2 regions of the Arthrobacter sp. FB24 genome follow, and region 2 is predicted to be linked to the other one. Evidence: riboswitches for the same ligand, from Rfam matches in the RefSeq annotation. Region 2 holds a riboswitch; the other holds the start of a gene.

Region 1 (4,415 bases), 760 kb from region 2:
GCCAAGCCGGGGGAGCCTGCAGCAGCGCGGTGATCTCCGCCGAGGTCAGTGCTTCCTCGACGCCGCCGCGGGCCAGGCCGCTGATGGAAACGTTCAGTTTCTGCGCCACCACCGGGCGGGGGTGCGGGCCGTTGCGGCGGAGCTCGGCCAGCCACTCCGGCGGGTTGGCCTGGAGCTCGGCGAAATCGGCGCGGGTGATAACCGAATCCTGGAACTCCTGGGGTGTTGCGGGCAGGTAGATGCCAAGCTTCTTGGCAACGGTGGCCGGCTTCATGGACTGGGAGTTTGCAGAGGTCATACTTCAAGGGTATCCGGCGGACCGCCTACAAGGCACCAGAGCAGCACCAAACAGCACCAGCAGGGCTCTCCCGCAGCTCTGGCGGTACTGTGAACGTGTGTCCGCTGAAGAAGAATCCCCGCAAGCATCCGCACCCGCTGAACCGGAAGGGCGCGTGCTGCGCTTCGCCTACGTTGCCGGAGTAACGCCGGGGAAGTGGATCAGGCGCTGGGAAGAGCGGATGCCGGATGTTCCGTTGCAGTCCTTTATGTCCGACGACGGCGCCCAGCTTTTGGTCCTCCGTGACGGTTCCGCCGACCTCAGTTTCGTCCGCCTGCCGGTGGAGCGTGAGGGCCTGAACGTGATTCCCCTGTATGAGGAGCAGCCGGTGGTGGTTGCTCCCAAGGGACATGAGATTTCGGTGTTCGAAGAGGTGGCGCTGGCGGACCTTGCCGCAGAGACCTTTCTGGATGTGGCGGAGCTCGGCGGCCCGGAAGTTGCTTTGCAGGTGGTTGCCTCGGGTGCCGGGCTCGTGATCCTGCCGATGTCCGTCGCCCGCCACTTCAACGTCAAGGACACGGTGGCGCGGAAGCTCACCGGCGCACCCACCACACAGATCGCCCTTGCCTGGCCCAATGAGGCCACGCGTGAAGCGACGCGTGAGGCCGGGGATGAGGCGGCGGACCAGGCAATGGATGAAGTGATCGAGGAGTTCATCGGGATTGTCCGCGGACGGACCGCCCAGAGCTCCCGCCAGCCGTCGGCGAAGGTGGAGCCGCCCAAGAAGGAACCGAAACCGGACCGGCGGGGAACCGGCGTCAAAAAACCCAAGGTGGCCCAGCGATACGCTCCCAATCCGGACAAGGGCCGCGGCAAGGGATCGCGCAAGAAGGGCAAGCGCTAGGGCTTAGGCGGTGCAGGCATCCTTGAGCGCGGTGACGGACTCGGCGGGAACCTGATCGCCCGCCTCGGCGATCTGGCGTAGCGGAGTGGTGATCTCGGCCGGCACGCCGGCGGTGTCGGCCCCGGCCACGAGGCCGCCCAGCAGTTCCTTGTCCTTGACGCTGACAAGCCCGTCCTCCACGAGCGCGCACACCTGTCCCTTGACCTGGTCGGCGGCTGCTGTGGCAACTTGGGAGGCGCCGTCGCTCACGGCCTTTTCGGCTGCGTCCTGGACCTGCCCGCAGCCGGTCAGTACAACGATGAGGGCAGCAGCGGACAGGGCGGCGAGGCGGGATTTCATGGTTCCAGCCTAGCAAGCGGTGCCTCGGCCACCGACGGATCCCTCCCGTCAGCGGCACGAATGACCCATATGACGTGACTCTGTTGCGAGCGGCCCCGGCAACAGATAATGTGTGAGCCGTGTCACCGACAAGTGATACACGCTTTTGATCTGCGGCGGGAGAGTCCTGCCGGTACGTTCAGCAGGCGCCGTAGGAGCAAATCCTCCCCAGGAATCTCTCAGGCCCACGTACCGCCGCGGCGAGGCAACTCTGGAAAGTAGTCCGGTCCCCGGGCTCACCGACGGTGCAAGCGGCACGCTGTAACAGCAGGGTCCGCGGAAACTCTCAGGTCAAATACAGAGCGGGGAGGAACCCGAATCAACGTGGCGCCCTGCGCCACCTGAATTATGGAGTTCCTCTCGTGACGATTCAGCCGTCCTCTTCCACCTTTGCAGGCCGCCGCATCTGCGTGTCCTGCCGCCCCAGTGCGCGTCCCCAGTCCGCCCCGCAGCGCCTGGGCAGCTAAGGAACCCGGCCATGGCTGTTGGTGTCTTTGATCTTTTTTCCATCGGGATTGGGCCTTCGAGTTCGCATACGGTGGGTCCGATGCGGGCTGCGGCGGTGTTCGCCGAGGAGCTGAAGGCTTCCGGTGCCCTGGAGAGGGTGGCCGGGCTGCGGGTGGATTTGTATGGTTCGCTCGCCGCGACGGGGCACGGTCACGGGACGATGACGGCGATCCTGCTGGGGCTGGAGGGGTTCCATCCGGAGAAGATCCTCCCGGCCGAGGTGGAGGAGCGGCTGGCGGCGATCGCGGAGTCCGGGATGCTGCGGCTGGCCGGTGCTGTTGATGGTGCCGGGGTGGTCCTGCCGTACGGGGTGAAGGATATGGTGTTGCGGCCGTTGACCATCCTGCCGCGGCACACGAACGGGATGACTTTCACTGTCACGGATGCTGGCGGGGAGGTGCTGCATGCGGCGACGTTCTTCTCGGTGGGCGGGGGGTTTATTGTCCGTGAGGGCGAGGAGGACGCTGCGCAGCAGGAGCTGGAGGAGTCGAAGAAGGAGTTGCCGCTGCCGTTCCGGACTGCGGCGGAGCTGCTGGGCCGGTGCCAGTCCAAGGGCCTGTCCATTGGGGAGATCATGTTCGTCAACGAACGCGCCTCCCGGTCCGAGGCGGAGATCCGGGAGGGGTTGCTGCACATTTACTCGGTGATGGAGGAGTGCGTGGCGGTGTCCCTGAAGCGTGAGGGGCTGCTGCCCGGCGGGCTGAAGGTCCGCCGTCGTGCGCCGGACTGGCACGAGCGTTTGCTGAAGGAGAACCGGGGCCAGGACCCGGAGTACCGGGATCCGAAGTACTGGCAGGAGTGGGTGAACCTGATCGCGTTGGCGGTGAACGAGGAGAACGCGTCCGGCGGCAGGGTGGTCACGGCGCCGACGAACGGGGCGGCCGGGATCATCCCGGCGGTGTTGTATTACGCGTTGCATTTCGCACCGGGCATGGACCGGGCCAGCCGGCAGGACCGGGATGATGTGGTGGTGAAGTTCCTGCTCGCTGCCGGTGCGGTCGGGGTGCTCTACAAGGAACAGGCGTCCATTTCGGGGGCGGAGGTGGGCTGCCAGGGTGAGGTGGGTTCGGCGTCGTCGATGGCCGCCGCGGGCCTGGCCGAGGTGATGGGCGGGACGCCGCAGCAGGTGGAGAACGCGGCGGAGATAGCGATGGAGCACAACCTGGGGCTGACGTGTGATCCGATCGGCGGGCTGGTGCAGATCCCCTGTATCGAGCGGAACGCGATCGCGGCGGCGAAGGCCATCAATGCCGCGAAGATGGCGCTCTGGGGCGACGGCACGCACCGGGTGTCCCTGGACGAGGTGATCGTGACCATGCGCGAGACCGGCAGGGACATGTCCTCCAAGTACAAGGAAACCGCCATGGGCGGCCTCGCCGTCAACGTCGTCGAATGCTGACCCCCTAGCCCGACCGGGACGGCTCCAGCAACCCCTCCCGCACCAAAATTTTGCCGGACTACCGGCGCACGCACAAAGGAAAGAGAACCATGACACTGGCACCAGAAGGCCGGAAGATGCTGCGTATTGAGCAGCGCAATGCGGCTACTCCGGTGGAGCGTAAGCCGGAGTGGATCAAGGCCAAGGTCCAGATGGGCCCGGAGTTCGTCCAGCTCAAGAACCTGGTGAAGAAGGAAGGCCTGCACACCGTCTGTGAAGAGGCCGGCTGCCCGAACATCTTCGAATGCTGGGAAGACAAGGAAGCCACTTTTTTGATCGGCGGCTCCGAATGCACCCGGCGCTGCGATTTCTGCCAGATCGATACCGGCAAGCCTTCACCGGTGGACATGTTTGAGCCCACCAAGGTGGCCCGCTCGGTCCAGGCCATGCAGCTGCGCTACGCCACCGTGACCGGCGTGGCCCGGGACGACCTCGCCGACGAGGGCGTCTGGCTCTACGCCGAGACGGTCCGCAAGATCCACGAACTGAACCCGGGCACCGGCGTCGAACTCCTGATCCCGGACTTCTCCGGCAAACCCGAACACATCGCCGCGATCTGCGACTCCAAGCCCGAGGTCTTCGCGCACAACGTCGAGACCGTCCCGCGGATCTTCAAGCGCATCCGCCCCGCGTTCCGCTACGACCGGTCCCTGGACGTCATCACGCAGGGCCGGAACCTGGGCATGGTCACCAAATCCAACCTGATCCTGGGCATGGGAGAAACCCGCGAGGAAATCTCCGAGGCCCTGCGCGACCTGCACGAGGCCGGCTGCGACCTGATCACGATCACCCAGTACCTGCGCCCGTCCGAACGCCACCTGCCGGTAGACCGCTGGGTCAAGCCGCAGGAATTCGTCGACCTCGCCACGGAGGCCGAAGAGATCGGTTTCCTCGGCGTGATGTCCGGACCG
Region 2 (4,415 bases):
GCCGTGATGGCCGTGCTGAAGATCCTGTTTCCAAAGAGGCTGATGTCCAGTAGGGGGCTGGGCAGCCTCTTCTGGCGCCGGATGAAGGCGTAGCCCATGAGGAGTCCGAAACCGATGGCCGCCGCCGCCGGGCCGAAGCCCTCCGTTGCCAGCGACTTGATGCCGTAGACCAAGGGAACCATTGTCACCAGGGAGAGGGCGATGCTGGCGGCATCAACGGCTCCCGGGCTGGGGTCCCTGGATTCGGGAATCAGGGCCGGACCAAGCAGCAGGATAGGCAGCATGATGGGCACGGCCACCAGCAGGATTGCGCCCCACCAGTAGTGCTCCACGAGCCAGCCGCCGAAGATCGGCCCCAGCGCGGCACCACCCGAGAACCCTGCTGCCCAAATTGCGATAGCCAGACGGCGCCGGTTGGGGTCCGGAAAGATGTTCCGGATCAGGGACAAGGTGGAAGGCATGAGCATCGCACCGAAAAATCCAAGCGCTGCGCGGCCGGCAATGAGCCATTCCGCGCTGGGGGCGAATGCCGTTGCTGCGGAGACGGCGGCAAAACCGGTGCTGCCGATTAGCAGGAGCCGGCGGCGGCCGATCCTGTCGCCGAAACTGCCCATGGCGACCAGGAGGCCGGCCAGGACCAGGGGGTAGGCGTCGATAATCCACAGCAGCTGAACGCCGGTGGGGTCGAGGCTGCTGGCGATGGCGGGCAGTGCGAACGTCAGTGCGGTGTTGTCCACGGCGACCAGCAGAACCGGGAACATCAAAAGCGCGAGGGCCAGCCAGTCGCGACCCGGCCTGGGGCCGGGGGCGCGGCTGCCGATAGCGGCGGGCGCTGCGGAAGTGAGGCGCTGCGTGGCCGGCGTCGAAGGTGACTGCGAGTTTCCCATGAAGATAACTGTACCGTCTGGACGGTATAGTTAAGAAACGAGCCCGGACCACCGGGCATGATAGGAACCATGGCCAGAAAACCCGTTGCCCGCGAGGCTGTGCTCGACGCCTTTGAATCCCTGCTGATCGAGGTGGGTGAACGCGCCGCGACGCTGGATGCCGTGGCCCGGCGAGCAGGGGTTTCCAAGGGGGGTCTCCTGTATCACTTCCCGAATAAGGAAGCCATGATTTCTGCCCTGCTGGAGCGCATGGACCGGCTGGTCGCCGGGGATTTGGACGCCATGGCCAAAGCTCCGGAAGGCGCCGCGGTCTACTTCATCAAGTCCTCCCTCTGGGCGGACACTCCGCTGGACCGGGTTTTTGTGGCTGCCACCCGGCTTGCCGAAGTAGCGCACAAGGAGACGCTGCACCGCTTCGCGGCCGTCCAGGGGAGCTGGCTGGAACTGCTGGCCGGGGACGTTGGTCCGGCCATGGCCAAGGCCGTGCTGTACATGGGTGACGGCCTCTACTTCAATGCCATGCTGGCCAGCGGCCCCGGCGCCGCCCCGCCCGAAATGAGCGGCGACGTCGACAGCCTGCTGGCGGCCGTCGAACGGCTTCGCGGCTGACAGCGCCACGAGGGCGTGGGTCTGCCTTCCGGGACCGCCGCGATTCGGGCCGTAACGCGCCGTCGGACTGGCTGCGGAGTTTGCAGACTGGACCTGCGCGTAGGACAATTGACGCTGTGACTGTTGTCACCGCTAACTAAATATGCCTTTGATCTGCGGCGGGAGAGTTCTGCAAGTAGGTACAAGCAGGCGCCGTAGGAGCAAACCCTCCCCAGGAATCTCTCAGGCCCATGTACCGCCGCGGCAAGGCAACTCTGGAAAGCAGCATGCTGTCCGTTTGTGTCCCAACCCAGTTGGGGGCAAACCAGGACACGCCATGCTCACCGACGGTGCAAGCGGAGCTGTGCGAGAGCACGGTCCTGCGGAAACTCTCAGGTCCAATACAGAGCGGGGAGGAACCCGGACCACTGCGGCGTACCCTGCGCCGCCATTAGTAATGGAGTTCCTTCGTGACGGTTAGTTCAGCCTCCACCACCTTCGTCGACCGGCATATTGGCGCCCGCCGCCAGGCCGACATCGACACCATGCTCAAGTCCGTCGGCTACGACACCGTGGACTCGCTGGTAGACACCGCGGTCCCCAAAGACATCCGCCAGGAAGTCGCCCTGACTTTGCAGGACGCCCTGAGCGAGGTCGAAGTACTGGCCGAGCTGCGCAAGCTGGCTGCCAAGAACAAGACGGCCGTACAGATGATCGGCCAGGGTTACTACGACACGGTGACCCCGGCGGTGATCCGCCGCAACATCCTCGAGTCCCCGGCCTGGTACACCGCCTACACCCCCTACCAGCCGGAAATTTCCCAGGGACGCCTTGAGGCACTCCTGAACTTCCAGACCATGGTCCAGGACCTCGTGGGCCTGCCCATCGCCAACGCCTCCCTCCTGGACGAAGCCACCGCCGTGGCTGAAGCAGTCCTGATGATGCGGCGTGCCAACAAGAACAAGGCCGCCCATGACGGCAAGACGGTCCTGGACGCCGATGTCCTGCCGCAGACCATCGCCATCGTCAAGGGCCGTGCCGAGGCGCTCGGCTTCGAGGTTGAGGTGGCGGATCTCTCCAAGGGGCTTCCCGACGGCGACATCAACGGCATCGTGCTGCAGCAGCCGGGCGTGTCCGGCCGGGTGTTCGACCACGCCGCCGTCATCGCCGCCGCCAAGGAACGCGGCGCACTGGTCACTGTGGCGGCCGACCTGCTCTCACTGACCCTGATCACCCCTCCGGGTGAGCAGGGTGCGGACATCGCCGTCGGCTCCACCCAGCGCCTGGGTGTGCCGCTGTTCTTCGGCGGTCCGCACGCCGCCTATATGGCCGTCCAGAAGGGCCTTGAGCGTTCCATGCCCGGCCGCCTGGTGGGTGTGTCCAAGGACAACGCAGGCACCCCGGCCTACCGCCTTGCCCTGCAGACCCGCGAGCAGCACATCCGCCGCGAAAAGGCCACGTCCAACATCTGCACCGCACAGGCGCTGCTGGCCATCGTCTCGTCGATGTACGCCGTGTACCACGGCCCTGACGGACTGAAGTCCATCGCCGAGACCATCCACAAGAACGCCCGCACCCTGGCGGCATCCCTGCAGGGCGCGGGCCTCGAGATCCTGCACGGCAGCTTCTTCGATACCATCACCGTCCGCGTCCCGGGCAAAGCAGCTGACATCGTCGCCGCAGCCGAAGCCAAAGGCATCAACCTGCGCGGCATCGATGCCGACACCGTCGGCATCTCCGCTGACGAAACCACGACGCCGGAAACCGTCGCCGCCGTTGCCGCCGTTTTCGGCGCCGAGGTTGCCTCCGACGACGCAGGCTTCGCCCTCGACGCCGCCGTCGAACGTTCCTCGGACTACCTGCAGCACCCGGTCTTCAACACGCACCGCTCCGAAACCCAGCTGCTGCGCTACATCCGCAAGCTCTCGGACCGCGACCTCGCCCTGGACCGCACCATGATCCCGCTGGGGTCATGCACCATGAAGCTGAACGCCACCGCCGAGATGGAAGCCATCTCCTGGCCGGAGTTCGCCTCCATCCACCCCTTCGCCCCGGACTCCCAGACCGAAGGCTGGCGTGAGCTGATCGACGGCCTGGAAGCGGACCTCGCGGAGATCACAGGCTACGACCAGGTTTCCATCCAGCCGAACGCAGGCTCCCAGGGCGAGCTCGCGGGCCTGCTGGCGATCCGCGGCTACCACCTGTCCCGCGGTGATGACCAGCGCAACGTCTGCCTGATCCCCGCCTCGGCGCACGGTACCAACGCCGCGTCCGCCGTCCTGGCCGGCATGAAGGTGGTCGTCGTGGCCACCGCCGCTGACGGCACGATCGACCACGCCGACTTCCAGGCGAAGATCGAAACCCACAAAGACGTCCTGTCCGCGATCATGATCACGTACCCGTCAACGCACGGCGTATACGACGCCGACGTCCGCGAAATCTGCGACTCGGTGCACGCAGCAGGCGGGCAGGTCTACGTTGACGGCGCCAACCTGAACGCCCTGGTGGGCCTGGCGCAGCCGGGCAAGTTCGGCGGCGACGTGTCCCACCTGAACCTCCACAAGACCTTCTGCATCCCGCACGGCGGCGGCGGACCGGGCGTCGGCCCGGTTGCGGCCAAGGCCCACCTTGCGCCGTTCATGCCGGGCGATGCCAACAAGGCAGCCCACGAGGACGGGCACGGCGTTGCGATCTCCGCTTCCCGCTTCGGCTCCGCCGGGGTGCTGCCGATCTCCTGGGCCTACGTAAAGCTGATGGGCGGCGCCGGCCTGACCGAAGCCACCAAGTCGGCCCTGCTGGCGGCGAACTACATCGCCTCCCGCCTGAACGAGTTCTTCCCGGTGCTGTACACCGGCGAAGGCGGACTCGTGGCGCACGAGTGCATCCTGGACCTGCGCGCCCTGACTGCCAAGACGGGAGTCACCGCGGAAGACGTGGCGA

Evidence for each region. A riboswitch is a leader RNA that binds a small molecule or an ion and turns the genes downstream of it on or off. The one in region 2 is predicted to bind glycine.
Region 1: linked by a shared signal. The riboswitch ahead of ARTH_RS00335 (L-serine ammonia-lyase) and the one ahead of gcvP (aminomethyl-transferring glycine dehydrogenase) in region 2 are both predicted to bind glycine.

The regions. Positions count from the first base shown of each region.
Region 1 is NC_008541.1:64,298-68,712, forward strand. Features, by position in the region: gene ARTH_RS00320 (DUF5997 family protein) at 1-298, opposite strand, end outside; gene ARTH_RS00325 (LysR family transcriptional regulator substrate-binding protein) at 396-1,181, shown strand; gene ARTH_RS00330 (hypothetical protein) at 1,185-1,520, opposite strand; glycine riboswitch at 1,667-1,764, shown strand; gene ARTH_RS00335 (L-serine ammonia-lyase) at 2,038-3,465, shown strand; gene lipA (lipoyl synthase) at 3,555-4,415, shown strand, end outside.
Region 2 is NC_008541.1:824,009-828,423, forward strand. Features, by position in the region: gene ARTH_RS03920 (MFS transporter) at 1-887, opposite strand, end outside; gene ARTH_RS03925 (TetR/AcrR family transcriptional regulator) at 957-1,496, shown strand; glycine riboswitch at 1,646-1,744, shown strand; gene gcvP (aminomethyl-transferring glycine dehydrogenase) at 1,946-4,415, shown strand, end outside.